DNA from 4 places in the Streptomyces sp. NPDC007929 genome. Region 1 is predicted to be linked to each of the others. Evidence: riboswitches for the same ligand, from Rfam matches in the RefSeq annotation. Region 1 holds a riboswitch; each other region holds the start of a gene.

Region 1 (4,181 bases):
GGCCCAGGTCGAGCGGCAACTGGAGCGGCACGAGGGCGCGTTCGAGATCCACCGCTACGCCGACGAGGCCGCCGCCCGGGACGCCATCGAGGACCGGAGCGTGTACGGCGCGGTCGTGGTCACCCCGCAGGGGCCGGAACTGCTCACCGCTTCCGCCGCCAGTCCGGTGGTCGCGCAGTTGCTCCAGCAGGCCGTGGCCCAGCAGGCCGACGCCCAGGGGACCCGGATCAAGACGGTCGACGTCGTGTCCACCCCGTCCAGTGATCCACGCGGCGCGGTGCTGAACGCCGCCTCCCTGCCGCTCGCCCTGGCGGGTATCGCGGCGGGCGCGGTGGTCACCCTGCTGGGGCTGCGCGGTTCCCGGGCCGTGATCGCACTGCTCGGAGCGTCCGCACTGGTGGGTGTGATCGCGGCCGCGATCGCGCACAGCTGGCTCGGGGCGCTCGGCGGTGACTGGTGGGCGGAGGCGTCGGTGCTCGGCCTGGCGACCCTGGCCGTCGCAGGTGCCGTCGCCGGACTCGCCGCCCTGATCGGGCCCGCCGGTACGGGCCTCGGGGCCGCCGTGGTGATGCTGATCGGCAACCCGTTCTCCGGCGCGACCTCGGCGCCGCAGATGCTGCCGGAGCCGGCCGGTGCGATCGGCCAGTGGCTTCCGCCGGGCGCGGGGACGACGCTGCTGCGCTCGGTGTCGTACTTCGACGGCGCGGCGGCGACCGGGCCCGCCCTGACCCTGGTCTGGTGGGCGGCTCTGGGTCTGGGTGCGGTCCTGCTCGGCAACTCGCTGCGGGCCCGAAAGGCGGGTACCGCGCCCGCGACCGACCAGCGGGAGCTCTCGTCAGTGGCCTGACCGGCACGCCCTACCCGCCCGCGTTGACCGAGCCGGTCCGGGGCAGGCCAGTGATCTGGCCATCCACGCCTACGAGTTGCCACTCACCCGGAGTCGGATGGAGGAGATGCTCGCGCCGCACACGGGCCACACCCGCGAGCAGGTGAGCACGGACATCGACCGGGACAAGATCCCAGGACCGTCGGGGCGAGACGGAACTGCACGCCGCCACCGTGGTCGGGCTCTGCGAGTGCTGGACGGCGAGCGGCGCACGGCCCGGCTCACCCTGCCCCCGGAGTCCGTCAGTTGACGCGAAACCGTCGGTCCCGGCGCACGCGCCGCCGCACCGCCCGCCGCCGACGCGTCCGGAGCTGAGTTGAAACGGACCAAATGACGTACCCCTGTTCGGAGTAGGCGGGAGACGAATTTAAGGGCCGCTCCGGTTGCGCAACGCGCGTAGCCCGAGGACGGAATGGGGCATTCCATCCCTGGTCCGGAGCTCCGCGAACCCGTGAACCGTGGCTCGAACGCACACGTGTCCACCCGAACGGGTGAGTGGTGAGTAACAACACAAATCCCCGGTTCCGTTGGGAAATCCGGACACGCATGAGCCAAGATCCCTGACTGACGACAAGCCCCCGCCGCTGTGGCGGGGCGATCCGGGCGGACGCCGAGTCCTGCCGCCGCCCGGATGACCGGTCGACAGGAGTGGATCGGCAGGAGTGGAGGACCCGAGCACGACGGGTCGCCGGGACGGTCACGCCATGACCGGACCCGAGCAGCCCTTGGGGTGAAGCCGCGTCAGCGGCCGGGCAACTTTGTCAGCCCGAATCCGACAGGTCATCCTTCACAGGCGGCTGACGAAGGGTTGCGCATGACTGCGCTCAATCGTGTCCCGTCGCTCATGGCCCGGGCCGGCACGGCCTCGGCGCTCACCATCGCCGCGGTGGGCGGCTCCATCGTGGCGCCCGGATTCGCATCCGAGGCGGCGGCGGCCACACCGGCGACCAAGGCACTGCAGGTCGCGGCCTCCAAGAAGGGTTCGCCCTACAGGTACGGGGCCACCGGTCCGCACCGGTTCGACTGCTCCGGGCTCACGCTCTACTCGTTCAAGAAGGCCGGCAAGAAGCTCCCTCGCACGGCTGCCCAGCAGTACAACAAGACGCGCCACATCTCCGCCAAGAGCCGCAAGGCGGGGGACCTGGTGTTCTTCCACTCGGGCAGCAACGTGTACCACGTCGGTATCTACGCGGGTAAGAACAAGCTCTGGCACTCCCCGAAGAGCGGGGACGTGGTGCGACTGCAGAAGATCTGGACCAAGAGTGTCTGGTACGGACGCGTGAAGTGATCCGCCCGGCGTGCGGCGGCGCCCTGGACGCGCCGCCGCACGCCGAGGCGTGGGCTGCTCCCGCGGCTCGTGCGGCGGGCGGGGTTGCGCAGGGAGGCGGAAAGCACCGAGGAGAGCGCCGAGGTGGCGTCTGCGACGGCCGCGAGGGCTCCAACGGGCCGTGAGGCGCGGAGCGGGCGTGATGGCCGGGCGGGGACGGCCCAGAGCCGTGAGGGGTGGTTGGGAACCGTGGCAGGGTGACCCGGAGCCTTGGCGGGGTGACCCGGAGCCTCGGCAGGTGACCCGGAGCCGTGAGGCGTGGCCCGGATGCGGGTCGCGCGGGGCCCGGGGGGCGGGCGGCACCCGCTGAACATGCCGTTGTGGTGACTAGGGCTCCTGCTGTACCGCGGTCGTGACCGGCTGGACCGGGACCGCCCAGGGGAGTTCGATCGAGATGGTCTTGCCGCCCTCGCGCGTGGGGCGGATTCGGAGCCGGCCGCCGCATTCCGCGGTCAGCCAGCGGATGATGACCAGACCCCGGCCGTTGTCCTGCTGGACTGCGGCCGGCAGGCGTCTGGGAAAGCGCGGATGACTGTCCGTGACACCGATGCGCAGGCGCTCGTCACGGTCGAGTGCGATGTCCACGGTGAACGTGGGCGACTGACCGAAGGTGTGCTGGACGGCGTTGGTGGCGAGCTCGGAGATGATGAGCCGGACGGTGTCGGACACCTCCGTGTCCGCCGCCAGGCCCCACTCCGCCAGCGTGCCCACCACATAGGCACGCGCTGCGGAGACCGAGGCTGGATCGCTCGGCAGAGTGACGGATGCTTCCAGATGGTCTGCCATGGCGACCTCGTCCCTTTCCCACGGGACCACAGCCCGACACGGAGCGGATGGTTCGAGTACGGTCCCGGACTGGTGCTTCGTCGCCAGACTGCCACCAGAACACCCCCGAAGGACGGCGATCCACCAAGATATGCATATATCTGTCGCTCAAAGCGGTGAACTCTGCGACGCGAGACCGTATTTGGGTGGCTCGGAAGGAGTAAGGAGGAGCCCATGCAGCACGGTCCCGCGGTGCGCCGCCGGAAACTGGGCGCCGAACTGCGTGCGCTGCGCACCTCTGCGGGGCTCACGAGCGGTGAGGCGGCCCGGCTGGTGGGCTGGCACCAGTCCAAGGTCAGTCGGATCGAGACGGGCACGAGCGGGGTGAAACCGGCCGATGTGCGGTTACTTCTCGACGCCTACGGTGTGACGGACTCCCAACTCCGCGAACTGCTCATGGTGTTGGCGGGGTCCGACGACAGCGACGGCCGACACCACTGGTGGCACGCCTACCGCGGCGTACTGCCGCCGACGTACCGGGACTTCATCAGCCTGGAGTCGCAGGCCGGCGCGATGCGCACGCTGGAGACCACCGTCGTCCCGGGCCTGCTCCAGACACCCGAGTACGCGCGTGCGGTGACCAGGGCCGCGGTGGAGGGACTGCCGGAGGACCGGCTAGACACGTTGGTCGAGGTCCGGTTGGCCAGGCAGGTCGTGCTGCGCGAGGATCCCCCGCTGAAGCTCAGTGCCGTCCTGGACGAGGCGGTGCTGCGGCGCGAGGTGGGCGGACCCGGGGTCATGGCCCGTCAGCTGGAACGACTGGTCGAGGCCGCCCGGCTGCCCCAGGTGCGTCTGCAAGTACTGCCGTTCGCCGCCGGGGCGCACATCGGTGTCACCGGCCCTTTCGTAATCTTCTCATTTTCGAGCACTTCTGATCTGGATGTGGTTGTTCTCGACCACTTGACGAGTAGCCTCTACCTCGAACGGAAAGAAGACCTCCAGGCCTACACGGAGGCCTTCAACGCCCTTCAGATCCACGCCCTTTCGCCCGAGGACTCGTTGGATTTCATCGCCGGGACAGCCGCCGGCGCGTAAGGAGGCACCATGCGTGCACTGCCTCGTCATGTCCCCTCAAGCATCGAACTGCACGGTGTGCGGTGGCTGCGCAGCAGCTACAGCACCGGCGCGAACAACTGCGTCGAG
Region 2 (4,181 bases), on a different contig from region 1:
TCCCCGGCGGTCGTGCTGTCGTCGGATGCGTACGGTGCCATGTGTGCCCTACCTCCGTGGTCGGCGGCGGCTGTCCGTGTCGTCCACGCACTCGTCCCTGAGCCGCCATTCTCACCCGAACAGGTGAGGAGTGGTGTTTTCCGTGGTCACCATCTGACCAAATCGGCCGGGGAGATACGTCAGACCCGGGGCTCAACTCCGCGTACTGCTGGGGTATGACACGCGGGGGCGACTTCTCCCCCGACCCGTAGGGGTCGTACGGGGAGACGGGCTAGCCGGCCCGGTGCACCACCGCGTCGCACAGCTCCAGCAGCGCCGCCTTCGCGGTGCACTCCGGCAGCGGGGCCAGCGCCGCACGGGCGTCCTGGGTGTAGCGGACGGTGTCCTGCCGGGCCTGCTCCAGCGCCGGGTGGGCCCGCAGCAGGCGCAGGGCCTCGGCGTGCCGCGCGTCGTCGGTGAGGTCGGAGTCGAGCAGCTCGCACAGGGCGGTGTCCTCGGCGAGTCCGAGCCGGGCCGCCCGCTCGCGCAGCCGGAGCACCGGCAGCGTGGGGATGCCCTCGCGCAGGTCGGTGCCGGGGGTCTTGCCGGACTCGTGGGAGTCGGAGGCGATGTCCAGGACGTCGTCCGCGAGCTGGAAGGCGACGCCGAGCCGCTCGCCGTACTGGGTCAGGACGTCCACGACCGTCTCGTCGGCGCCGGACATCATCGCGCCGAACCGGCACGACACGGCGACCAGCGAGCCGGTCTTGCCGCCCAGCACGTCCAGGTAGTGCTCGACGGGGTCGCGGCCGTCCTGCGGTCCGGCCGTCTCCAGGATCTGGCCGGTCACCAGCCGCTCGAACGCCTCGGCCTGCACCCGCACGGCCTCCGGGCCGAGGTCGGCCAGGATGTGCGAGGCCCGGGCGAAGAGGAAGTCGCCGGTGAGGACCGCGACGGAGTTGCCCCAGCGGGTGTTCGCGCTCGCGACGCCGCGGCGCACGGCGGCCTCGTCCATGACGTCGTCGTGGTAGAGCGTGGCGAGGTGGGTGAGCTCCACGACGACGGCCGACGGCACGATGCCGGGCGCGTAGCGGTCACCGAACTGGGCGGAGAGCATCACGAGCAGCGGGCGGAACCGCTTGCCGCCGGCCCGGACCAGATGCTGGGCGGCCTCCGTGATGAAGGGCACCTCACTCTTGGTGGCTTCGAGCAAGCCTTCCTCGACAGCCGCCAATCCGGCCTGGACATCGGCCTCCAGAGCCTGGTCCCGCACGCTCAGCCCGAACGGCCCGACGTCGGTCACGAGGGGTCTCCTGTCTGCTGTGTCTGCCGGTGACTACGCGGTTTGTCGATAGGTCGCTGTCCTCACTCGAGTCAGCGTATCCGGTCACGTTTCGATCACCGCCAGCGCCCATGGTTACAGGCCGGGCGGTATGCGATCACGACCCTTATGTTTTCGATCAACCTATAAGAACAGATATTTATCGACTTACCCTCGGGTAGCGAGTTATGCACGATTTGCCGTGATGAGCCGATGAATTCCCCTTGGCGGAAATTGCCCCATCGACTCGTGATCAGTGAGTTGAATCACTGCTTCCCCTTTTCCCCCTCCTGACCACATCGGCCTCTAACGCCGTTCCCCGGAAGCCAGTTGAGCCTTGACTCCAGCAAAGGATCAAGCGGCCCAAACGCCCCCGACCAAGGTCAACCACGCGATATGTGACTGAGGTGCTTGTTCCCGACATGTGCTCTCGCATACGTTCCGGCCCTGTCCGGCGGACGCCCAATCCTGCCGCCGCCCGGACTCCCCACAGAACCGACTCACTCACGCAGGGCAGGAGCGGGGGACCCAGGTAAGTCGCCGGTCCGCACAGCGGCACGGCTCGGGGTGAAGCCGCGCACGGCACAGCGCCGTACGCGGCCGGGCACCTCCCGGCCCGAACCCGACAGCTCACCTCGCAGGCGCCGGAGAGGAACATCACCATGGCCGGACGAGGCAAGCACCGTCGCACCAGAACCAACCCGCTGACCCGGGGCATCATCGCCGCCGGTACCGGTGGAGCGGCACTCACCCTTCCGCTGATCGGCGCCACCCACGCGAGCGCCGCCGAACCCCAGAGCGTCCCCGCCGCCGCACAGTCCGTGCCGCGCGCGGCCCAGCCCGCCAAGTCTCTCGCGTACACCGTGGTCAAGGGCGACTCGCTCGCCCGCATCGCGGACAAGTACGACGTCTCGGGCGGCTGGAAGCAGCTCTACAAGGACAACCGCGCCGCCGTCGGCGACAACCCGAAGCTGATCCACCCGGGTCTGAAGCTGACGGTGAAGACCGCCAAGGCGGACGCGAAGAAGACGGCGACCAAGTCGTCCGCCCCCGCCAAGCCGGCCGCCAAGCCCGCCGGCGGGGTCGCCCAGGCCACCCAGGCGTCCGCGAAGACCTACGCGAACAACCTCGACGGGTGGATCCGCGAGGCGCTGGACATCATGGCGCAGAAGGGGATCCCCGGGTCGTACGACGGCATCTACCGCAATGTCATGCGCGAGTCGTCCGGCAACCCCCAGGCCATCAACAACTGGGACTCCAACGCCGTCGCGGGCACCCCGTCCAAGGGCCTGCTCCAGACCATCGACCCCACCTTCCAGGCCTACCACGTGGACGGCACCTCGTGGGATCCGTACGACCCGGTCGCCAACATCACCGCGGCCTGCAACTACGCGGCCGACCGCTACGGCTCGATCGACAACGTCAACGGCCCGTACTGAGCCGTCCCGCCCAGCAGTCGCTCGAGGACGACGGCGATGCCGTCGTCCTCGTTCGACAGGGTGACCTCGTCGGCCACGGCCTTGAGCTCGGGATGGGCATTGGCCATCGCGACGCCGTGGCCGGCCCAGTCGAACATCGGGATGTCGTTGGGCATGTCGCCGAAGGCGATGGTGTCCGCCGGCCGCAGCCCCAGGTGCTCGGCGGCCAGCGCGAGACCCGTGGCCTTGGTGATCCCGCACGGCTGGAGCTCGACCGTGCCGGGCCCGGACATCGTCACCGTGGCCAGCGAGCCGACCACCGAGCGGGCCGTCGCCGCCAACTCGTCGTCCGACAGATGAGGGTGGCGCAGCAGCACCTTGCTGATCGGCTCGCCCCACAGCTCGTCGCGCCGCTCGACCCGCACGGCGGGCAGGGTCGGGTGCGGCATCAGATACCCCGGCTCGATCAGCGTGAGCCCCTCGACCCCGTCCTGGTCGACCGCCGCGTACACCTGCCCCACCTCGGCCTCGATCTTGCCCAGGGCGGTCTCGGCCAGCTCCCGGTCCAGGGTGATGGACCACAGCAGCCGGTCCGCGCCGGCGTCGTACACCTGCGCGCCCTGTCCGCACACCGCGAGCCCCGTGCACCCGAGGTCGTCCAGGAGCGGCCGCACTCTCGGCGCCGGCCGGCCCGTCACCACGAGATGCTGGGCACCGGCGTCCGCCACCCGCGCGAGCGCGGCGAGGGACCGGTCGGAGAGGGTGTCGTCGCCGCGCAGCAGCGTCCCGTCCAGGTCGGTGGCGATGAGTGAATATGCGATGGGTGCGGCCATGATCAGAGAATACGGACAGTGCGGCCCTTCGTTTCATCGCACGGTGAAGGCCGATTGCCCGGTTGAAGGCCTCTGCACCGGTTGGCAACAACATGCTCCGCTACCTACCCGAGAGGCCGCATAGAGCGGTACCTTCCAAGTGTCCAGGGGGGACTTGATCGGGGGGTCAGGTTGAGCAGTGGGCGCATTCGCGTGGCCGTGCCCGGGGAGCTCGGCGAAGGGGAGAGGGAGCGCTGGCGTGCGCTGCGCGCCGCATCCGAGGCACCGCGCAACCCTTTCATGGAGCCGGAGTTCACCGAAGCCGTCGGCCGGGTCAGGCCCGGGGCCAGGGTGGCCGTGGTGTACGAGGGGCTGGAGCCGGCCGGGTTCCTGCCGTACGAGCGGGGCCCGTTGGGCCAGGGCCGGGCGATCGGGCTCGGCGTCTCCGACGCGCAGGGCGCGATCCTGCGTCCCGGCCTCGATGTGGAGACGGGCGAACTGCTGGGGGCCTGCTCGCTGTCGAGTTTCGCCTTCGACAATCTGGAGGCCGAGCAGCGGCTGTTCGTCCGGTACACGGCCGAGGAGCACGCCACCTACGTCATCGAGGTGGAGAAGGGTTACGAGACCTACGAGTCGGTGCTGCGCGCGCAG
Region 3 (4,181 bases), on a different contig from region 1:
AGCGGCGGATGCCGCGCTCGCGGGCGACGGCGCCGATGTGTTCGAGCAGGGCGGAGGCGACCCCGCGGCCCTGGTGGGCGTCCTGCACGAGGAAGGCGACCTCGGCCTCGTCGGCGGGCGCCGACGCGGGCGTTCCGTCCGCGCCGATCCGGTCGTAGCGTACGGTGGCGATGAACTCGCCGCCGACCGTGGCCGCGAGTCCCACCCGGTCCACAAAGTCGTGGTGCGTGAAGCGGTGGACGTCCTTGGCGGACAGGCGAGGGTACGGCGCGAAGAAGCGGTAGTACTTCGACTCGTCGGAGACCTGCTCGTAGAAGCTGACCAGACGATCGGCGTCATCGACGGTGATGGGCCGGATGCGCGCGGTGCCTCCGTCGCGCAGCACCACGTCGGCTTCCCAGTGGGCGGGATACTCGTGCCGGTCCGGCGAGGTCTGCATGGGCCCCAGAGTACGGCTAGCGTCCGACAGCGGACGCGAGGCAGTCTGTGGAGGGCGTCAGTCGGGTCGAGGCCGCGATCCGACGGCACCCCGGGGCGGTTCTTCGAGGACCGCTCCGGCACAGCTTCACGATATGGGAAACTGGTCTAGACAACCCTGAACACCGAAGGGCAGCAACACATGGCTGAGCGCCGCGTCAACGTCGGCTGGGCCGAGGGCCTCCACGCCCGCCCCGCTTCCATCTTTGTCCGAGCCGCCACGGCCGCAGGCGTCCCGGTGACGATCGCCAAGGCTGACGGCAACCCCGTCAACGCGGCCTCCATGCTGGCCGTCCTGGGCCTCGGCGCCCAGGGGGGCGAGGAGATCGTCCTCGCCTCCGACGCCGAGGGCGCGGACGCCGCCCTGGACCGGCTCGCCAAGCTGGTCTCCGAGGGTCTCGAGGAACTGCCCGAGACCGTCTGACCCACCGAGCGCCCGATTCGGCGCACAGCGAGGGGCTCGCCCATATGCACGGGGCGGGCCCTTCGCCATTCCCTGTCGGCGAGGGCAACCCGCCACAATTCCCCATCGGCACGGCGCGGAATTCCAAGAATCCAGGCAGCAGAAATAGCCCCCCGGAATTGACTGCTCTTTGTATACAGCCACCGTGTTAATGTCGCGGGCTCGCCGTGTTTACGGGATGTTGCGAGTTCCTCACACGCTCGGCGCGCTCCCGGGCGGAGGCGAACCGCAGGCGGTACGCGCCCTTCGCGCGCTCGGCGTGCAGCGCCGTGACCGCCCGCGCGCGCTCGCCGTCACCGCGCGCCACCGCGTCCACGATCGCGCCGTGCTCGGTCCAGGATTCCACCGGGCTGACCGGCGCCTCCACGGCGTACATCCAGGCGATCTTGTGGCGGAGCTGGGTGAGCATCGAGGTCAGCGCCGGACTGCCGGAGGCCTGCGCGAGCGTCTCGTGGAACCAGCCGCCCAAAGAGCGCAGGTCGTCGCTGTCGCCCCGGCGGGCCCGCTCCTGGCCCAGCCGGACCAGGCCGCGCAGGACCTTCAGATGCGCCTCGGTGCGGCGCTGGGCGGCCCGGGCCGCGCCGAGCGGCTCCAGCAGCAGGCGCATCTCCAGCAGGTCGCCGGCCTCCTGCTCGGTGGGCTCCGCCACACACGCGCCCGCGTGCCGGCGGGTCACCACGAAACCCTCGGCCTCGAGCGTGCGCAGCGCCTCCCGGACCGGCACCCTCGAGACGCCGTAGCGGCGGGCGAGGAGTTCCTCGGTGAGCCGGCTGCCACGCGCGTGGACCCCCGCGACGATGTCGTCCCGGATGGCCGTGCACACCGAGTGCGCGGGAATACGCATGACCGACCTCCGCTTAATCCCCGTGAAACGCCGACGAGCGGCGTGCGTTCCGTGACTCTATTGCAATCGGCCGGAATTTCCGACGGCAGGCGGCAATCCATGGATATTTTTTGGACAGCGGGCGGCCGTAAACGCCGAAAGCCCCGGCTTGAACAGCCGGGGCTTTCGGGGGGAACGGAGACGTTCCGGTCAGATACCCACGCCGTGGGAGCGGAGGTAGGCGACCGGGTCGATGTCCGAGCCGTACTCGGGGCTGGTGCGGGCCTCGAAGTGCAGGTGCGGGCCGGTGACGTTGCCGGTCGCACCGGACAGGGCGATCTGCTGGCCCGGGGTGACCCGCTGGCCCACCGAGACGCTGATGGAGGACAGGTGGCCGTACTGGGTGTACGTCCCGTCCGTCATCTTGATGACGACCTGGTTGCCGTAGGAGCCGCCCCAGCCGGCCTCGACGACCTCGCCCGAGCCGACCGCGTGCACGGAGGTGCCGCTGGCGGCGTGGAAGTCGACACCGGTGTGGCTGCCGGAGGACCACAGGCCGCTGCTGGCCTGGTAGCTGGTGGAGACGTACGAACCGGAGATCGGGGAGACGAAGGTGTTCAGGCGCTTGCGCTCGGCCTCACGGGCGGCTCGCTCCTTGGCCGCACGGGCCTTCTCGGCCGCCTCCTTGGCCCGCTCGGCCATCTCGGCGGCCTGCTTGCGGGCGGCCTCCTCGGCCTTCTGCTTGGCGGCGGCCTCATCGGCGGCGTGCTGCTGCGCGAGGGCCTGGGCGTCGATCTGCTGGGCCGCGGTGTCCCCCATGGTGACGACCGGGGTGAGGCCGGTCTGCTCGACGCTGGGTTCTGCGGCGAAGGCGGCGGGGGCCGCCACGGTGCCGATCACGCCGGTGGTGGCGAGGGCCGCGACGCCCGCCGCGCGGGCGGTGGAGCGCTGCATCCTGCTGGGACGACGGTGCTTCCCGGTGGCGCGAGTGAACGCCATGTAGTGGCTGGTCCTTTCCTTCCCTCTCGCCTACCGGGTTAGCTGACGGGTTCGGAGCAGGAAGGTCTCCTACGGACTCCCTCGCGGCTCGCGCGGGCGCCCGATTCACCCCAGGGACTGCGATGGGTCCCCGGCTCCCCTGGCTCGCGCCGTACGGGGACTCGGCGATGACTGTCCGGTGCCGCGGGTGCGGCGCACTGCCTGACGAACAGCCCGGACGACGCTAAGCGGCGCCACTTTCAATTCCCAAACGAATCCCGGCTTTTGTAGCGCATCCCACAGGCCAGACAGGCAACTCCCATCCCAATTCGGGCATAAAGGGGCCCTGGCGCCTTTGACGACAACCAGGGCCCCCGCGCGCGTGGCGACGTGTACCGCTACTCGGCGGCGACGACGGTGACTTCGCCGATGCCGAGGGCCTCGACCGGCGCCTTGATCTGCGCCGCGTCACCGACGAGGACGGTCACCAGACGGTCCACCGGGAAGGCGCTCACGGCCGCCGCGGTGGCCTCCACGGTGCCGGTCGCGGCGAGCTGCCGGTACAGCGTGGCCTGGTAGTCGTCGGGCAGGTGCTGCTCGACCTGGTCGGCCAGCGTGCTCGCGACGGCCGCCGCCGTCTCGTACTTCAGCGGCGCCACACCCACCAGGTTCTGCACGGCGACGTCCCGCTCGGCGTCGGTCAGCCCCTCGGCGGCGAGGGTGCGCAACACCGTCCACAGGTCCTCCAGGGCCGGGCCGGTGTTGGGGGTGTCGACGGAACCGCTGATGGCGAGCATCGCGGCACCCGTGCCGTCCGGGGCGGACCTGAGGACCTGGCCGAACGCCCGTACGCCGTAGGTGTAGCCCTTCTCCTCGCGCAGGACGCGGTCCAGGCGGGAGGTGAGGGTGCCGCCGAGGCAGTACGTGCCCAGCACCTGCGCGGGCCACACGCGGTCGTGCCGGTCCGGCCCGATCCGGCCGATCAGCAGCTGCGTCTGGACGGCGCCGGGGCGGTCCACGATGACGACCCGGCCGGTGTCGTCGGCGGTGACCGGCGGCACGGGACGCGGCTGGGCCGAGGATCCCGTCCAGGCGCCCAGGGTGTCCCCGAGCAGGGCGTCCAGGTCGATGCCGGTGAGGTCGCCGACCACCACGACGGTGGCCGTGGCGGGGCGGACGTGCTTCTCGTAGAAGGCCCGTACGGCCGCGGAGTCGATCGCGGCGACCGTCTCCTCGCTGCCCTGCCGGGGCCGCGACATGCGCGAGTCCGCCGGGAACAGCTCCTTGGAGAGCTCCTTGGCGCCGCGGCGGGAGGGGTTGGCCAGCTCGTGCGGGATCTCGTCGAGGCGGTTGTTGACCAGCCGCTCGACCTCGCTGTCGGCGAACGCGGGCGCCCTGAGGGCGTCGGCGATCAGGCCCAGGCCCTTGGTGAGCCGGGAG
Region 4 (4,181 bases), on a different contig from region 1:
AGCCGTTCGGCGGAGATGTTGGAGGCGGCGATGTGCCGCACCTTGCCGGCCTTCACGAGTTCGTCGAGCGCGCCGATGATCTCCTCGACGGGCACGTCGGGCTGGTCGAAGTGCGTGTAGTACAGGTCGATGTAGTCGGTGCGCAGCCGCCGCAGTGAGGCGTCGGCGGCGGCCTTGATGGTGGCGGCGGACAGGCCCCGGAAGTCGGGGTGCTGGCTGACCTTCGTGGCGACGACGACGTCGGAGCGGTTGCCGCGCGCGTCGAGCCAGGCGCCCAGGATGGTCTCGGACTCACCGCCCCGATTGCCGTCGACCCAGGCCGAGTAGACATCGGCGGTGTCGACGAAGTTGCCACCGGCGGCGGTGTAGGCGTCGAGGACGGCGAACGACTGCTCCTGGTCGGCGGTCCAGCCGAAGACGTTGCCGCCGAGGGCGAGGGGGAAGACCTCGAGGTCGGAAGTGCCGAGCTTGCGAAGAGACGTCATGCTCGGTGTCAACGACCGTACGGGAGCGCCCCATTCCACAACGAACGCAAAACCCCCGTAAACCCAGGGCCCCCACGCCCCACGGCCCCACGCCCCACGCCCCCCACCACAAAGCCGACGGCCCTGACGTCGAGGAGACGTAGTCAGGGCCGCCGATGCTTCAACACAGTGGTTCCGCTTACGGGTTCAGCCCCTTGCCCCGCAGCCACGCCATCGGGTCGATGCCACTGGCGGACCCACCGGAGTGGACCTCGAGGTGCAGGTGCGCCCCGGTGACGTTGCCCGTTGCACCCACGCGTCCGATGACGTCGCCGGTGCTGACCTTCTGGCCGACGCTGACGCCGATGGAGGACTGGTGCGCGTACCAGATCTCGGTGCCGTCATCGAGGGTGAGGACGGTCTTGTAGCCGTAGGAGCCGTTCCAGCCCGCCTCGGTGATGGTGCCGCTGTGCACGGCCTTGATCGGCGTGCCCGTGGGGGCGGCGAAGTCCAGGCCCGTGTGGTAGCCGGAGGACCAGTAGGCGCCGGCCTGGCCGAAGCTGGAGGTGATGGTGTACGAGGAGGTCGGCAGCGTGAACTGCTTGGCCAGGGCGGCGAGACGCTCGGCCTCGGCCTTCTTCCTGGCCTCCTCCTCCGCCTTCTCTTTGGCCTCGGCGGCCTTGGCCTTGGCTTCCTTCTCCGCCTTGGCGACGGCTTCCTCGGCCGCCTTCTCGGCGGCGGCAGCGGCGTCCTCGGCTGCCTTGGTCTCGATCTGCTCCTGCTGGTGCTCGACCTGCGCCATGATCCGGGCGCGCAGCGCGTCACCGGCGCCGGCGCGGGCGCGGGCGCCGGACGTGCCCTCCGCGGTGTCCGCGGTGGTGGTGCCGAGGCTGCTGAGCGGGGTGGCGGAACCTTCGGGGGTGTCGTCGTCCGAGATGAGGGAACCCACCGAGGGCAGGTCCGGCACGGAGATGGACACCGGGGGCTTGCCGGTCTGGGCACTGGCCATGCCGCCGGCGCCCACGGCGGCTATGACGCCGACGCCCAGGACGGTGGAGCTGCGGGCGAGACCTCCGCCGCGCTGCTTGGTGACGCGGTGCCGGCCACGGACGGGACGGATGGACTCCTCGGTGGGGTTCCACTCCTGGAACGGGCCCTCGTCGGTGCGCTGACCGCCGAAGCCGAAGGTGTCGGTCTCGCGCTTCGGCGCATACGGGGCCGCGGGGGCAGGCCGGTTGGACGCCACGTGGGCGTACTCCTTTCCTTCCTTCTCGCCTACCGGGTTAGCTGACGGGTTCGGAGCAGGAAGGTCTCCTACGCGCGTATACCTGCCGTGCTTCCACGGTGGTATCCGCCCGATTCACCCCAAGTGGTGGTTCCCCGGTTCCCTTTCGGGATTCGGCGCGTGCGCACGGAGCCGCCTTCTGTGACGGCTGGGACGACCGCGCTGCGTTATCGAACGTTAATGGAGGCGCGAGGGGTATTCCAGCGGTTCCGCTTGATCATTAACCTTTTTCGCGCGGACTTACCTGCCATGACTGGCCCAAATCGGGCGAGTTGACCGCACCGCAAGTGACTGACGGGTTTTGACGGTGTGTCAGTTGTTATGCGGAACGGCACGGTTCGCTCACCGACCGTAGCGCTCCACGGGCAAGCATCAGGAAGGCCCCCGAGATGAAGGCCGATGAAAAGCACCGAGGGCCGGAACCCTTTCGGATTCCGGCCCTCGGCCTTCAGTAGCGGGGACAGGATTTGAACCTGCGACCTCTGGGTTATGAGCCCAGCGAGCTACCGAGCTGCTCCACCCCGCGTCGTTGTGTCACTAGTGTACGCCATCCGCGGGACCACTCGCGCACACCACCGCCCGGCCCCCGATCGCCCCGGTCACACACCCACCCCCCGCCAGCACTCAGCCCACCAGATGACGGTTCGGGGCCTTGGCCCGCTCCTCGTGTTCCAGGAGGACGACGACCTCCACCCCCCGGGCCGCGAGGAGGCCGCTGCCGTCGGCGTCCGTCACGAAGGTGTCCGGCTCGCGCCAGGCCGTGACGACCCGCCGTACGCCCGCGTCGACGATCAGCCGGGCGCAGGGGGCGGGGCGCGAGGCGCGGCGGGCGCACGGCTCCAGGCTGCTGTACACCGTCGCGCCGGGCAGGCGCGGGTCGGCCGGGTCGAGCTTGGCCAGGGCCGCCTCCTCGGCGTGCACGACCGGGTCGCCCGCCTCGCGGGAGTGGCCGCGGGCCAGTTCCGTACCGTCGTCGGCGACCACGACCGCGCCGACGCTGAACGCCGTGTCCGACGGCGGGCACTGCGAGGCCAGTTCGCAGGCGAGGGCCAGCCAGTGGTGGTCGGCGGCGACGGGGAGGGGGCCGGTGCCCGGGGCGGTCGGCTCGTAGCGCATCAGCACGACGTCCTCGATCCGCCGTGACTCCAGCAGCCGGAGCCGGCCGCCCTGGTAGCCGCCGGGGCCGAAGAGGCGGGGAGCCCGGGGGTCGCCCACGAAGAGCGGGGCGAGGACCAGCTGGAGTTCGTCGGCGAGGCCCTGGGTGAGGAGCTGGGTGTGGATCAGGCCGCCGCCCTCGACCATGAGCCGCTCCACGCCCCGGACGTCGTGCAGGTGCGTGAGCAGCCGCCGCCAGTCGAGGTCGGCGCCGAGCGGGACGACGTCGGTGGCCAGGCCGAGGGTGCGGGCACGCTCGGCGCCCCGGTCGGTGGTGTAGAGGACCTTCTCGCCGCCGGTGTGCCAGAAGCGGGCGTCCGGTTCGAGGTCTCCGGAGCCGCTGACGGTGACCTTGAGGGGGTACTCGGGCTTGCCCGCGGCCATGCGGGCGGCCCGCCGCCGCTCCGAGTTCACCAGCAGCCGGGGATTGTCGGCGCGGATGGTGCCGGCGCCGATCAGGATGGCGTCGACGCCGGCCCGGACCTCGTCGACCCGGTCGAAGTCGGCCGGGCTGGACAGCAGCAGCCGGTCGGGGCCGGTGTCGTCCAGGTAGCCGTCCAGGGAGACGGCGGCGGACAGCAGGACGTACGGGTGGGGCATCGGTGCTCCGCGGCTGGTCGGGACGGCGGGAAGGAGTGTCGAGAAGGAGAGGAGCGGCGGGACGGAGTGGCGGCGGCGGGACGGGCTTGGTTCAAGTTTGAAACAAACCTACACTGGCGACATGACGACTCGCTGGCTCAGCCCCGATGAGCAGCGCGCCTGGCGCGCCTACATCGCCGCCTCGCTCCTCCTGGAGGACGCGATCGACCGGCAACTCCAGCAGGACGCCGGCATGCCGCACCTGTACTACTCCATCCTGTCCGTCCTGTCGGAGTCCCCGGAACAGCGGCTGCGCATGACCGATCTCGCCGAGCGGCTGAAGATCACGCGCAGCCGGCTGACGTACGCGGTCACGCGACTGGAGAAGGACGGGATGCTGCGGCGCGAGGCCTGCCCCCAGGACAAGCGGGGCAGTGTCGCGGCGCTGACGGAGGAGGGATTCGCCGTGCTGGAGCGGGCGGCACCCGGGCACGTCGAGACCGTGCGGGGCTTCCTGTTCGACCGGCTCAGCGAGGAGCAGGTGGGGCAGCTGGAGGAGATCTCCACGGCGATCGCGCAGGGACTCCAGGAGGACGGCGCGCGGCCTGCGGCGGACGACGTGCCGTGGCGGCGGAGGTCGTCTTCGGCCTGTTCGTGACGCGCATCACACAGAGCCACATTCCCACCACCTCCCATTG

The links. Region 1 has a riboswitch for cyclic di-AMP ahead of ACFZDE_RS00630 (NlpC/P60 family protein). Riboswitches for the same ligand answer to the same signal wherever they lie in the genome.
Region 2: it holds a riboswitch for cyclic di-AMP, as region 1 does, so the genes downstream of both, ACFZDE_RS10615 (transglycosylase SLT domain-containing protein) here and ACFZDE_RS00630 (NlpC/P60 family protein) in region 1, are expected to answer to the same signal.
Region 3: it holds a riboswitch for cyclic di-AMP, as region 1 does, so the genes downstream of both, ACFZDE_RS33355 (peptidoglycan DD-metalloendopeptidase family protein) here and ACFZDE_RS00630 (NlpC/P60 family protein) in region 1, are expected to answer to the same signal.
Region 4: it holds a riboswitch for cyclic di-AMP, as region 1 does, so the genes downstream of both, ACFZDE_RS17445 (peptidoglycan DD-metalloendopeptidase family protein) here and ACFZDE_RS00630 (NlpC/P60 family protein) in region 1, are expected to answer to the same signal.

Annotation. Positions count from the first base shown of each region.
Region 1 is NZ_JBIBKD010000001.1:118,896-123,076, reverse strand. It holds gene ACFZDE_RS00640 (ABC transporter permease) at 1-847, shown strand, start outside; gene ACFZDE_RS00635 (hypothetical protein) at 945-1,136, shown strand; cyclic di-AMP (ydaO/yuaA leader) riboswitch at 1,485-1,697, shown strand; gene ACFZDE_RS00630 (NlpC/P60 family protein) at 1,701-2,174, shown strand; gene ACFZDE_RS00625 (ATP-binding protein) at 2,541-2,999, opposite strand; gene ACFZDE_RS00620 (Scr1 family TA system antitoxin-like transcriptional regulator) at 3,213-4,073, shown strand; gene ACFZDE_RS00615 (DUF397 domain-containing protein) at 4,083-4,181, shown strand, end outside.
Region 2 is NZ_JBIBKD010000003.1:223,994-228,174, reverse strand. It holds gene ACFZDE_RS10625 (outer membrane lipoprotein carrier protein LolA) at 1-41, opposite strand, end outside; gene ACFZDE_RS10620 (polyprenyl synthetase family protein) at 272-1,282, opposite strand; cyclic di-AMP (ydaO/yuaA leader) riboswitch at 1,784-1,957, shown strand; gene ACFZDE_RS10615 (transglycosylase SLT domain-containing protein) at 1,963-2,739, shown strand; gene ACFZDE_RS10610 (Cof-type HAD-IIB family hydrolase) at 2,703-3,551, opposite strand; gene ACFZDE_RS10605 (GNAT family N-acetyltransferase) at 3,723-4,181, shown strand, end outside.
Region 3 is NZ_JBIBKD010000012.1:121,696-125,876, reverse strand. It holds gene ACFZDE_RS33370 (GNAT family N-acetyltransferase) at 1-439, opposite strand, end outside; gene ACFZDE_RS33365 (HPr family phosphocarrier protein) at 620-901, shown strand; gene ACFZDE_RS33360 (FCD domain-containing protein) at 1,089-1,784, opposite strand; gene ACFZDE_RS33355 (peptidoglycan DD-metalloendopeptidase family protein) at 1,974-2,762, opposite strand; cyclic di-AMP (ydaO/yuaA leader) riboswitch at 2,775-2,939, opposite strand; gene ACFZDE_RS33350 (insulinase family protein) at 3,140-4,181, opposite strand, start outside.
Region 4 is NZ_JBIBKD010000005.1:18,224-22,404, forward strand. It holds gene ACFZDE_RS17440 (aldo/keto reductase) at 1-485, opposite strand, end outside; gene ACFZDE_RS17445 (peptidoglycan DD-metalloendopeptidase family protein) at 664-1,710, opposite strand; cyclic di-AMP (ydaO/yuaA leader) riboswitch at 1,722-1,878, opposite strand; tRNA gene ACFZDE_RS17450 (tRNA-Met) at 2,202-2,275, opposite strand; gene ACFZDE_RS17455 (dihydrofolate reductase family protein) at 2,374-3,504, opposite strand; gene ACFZDE_RS17460 (MarR family transcriptional regulator) at 3,626-4,141, shown strand.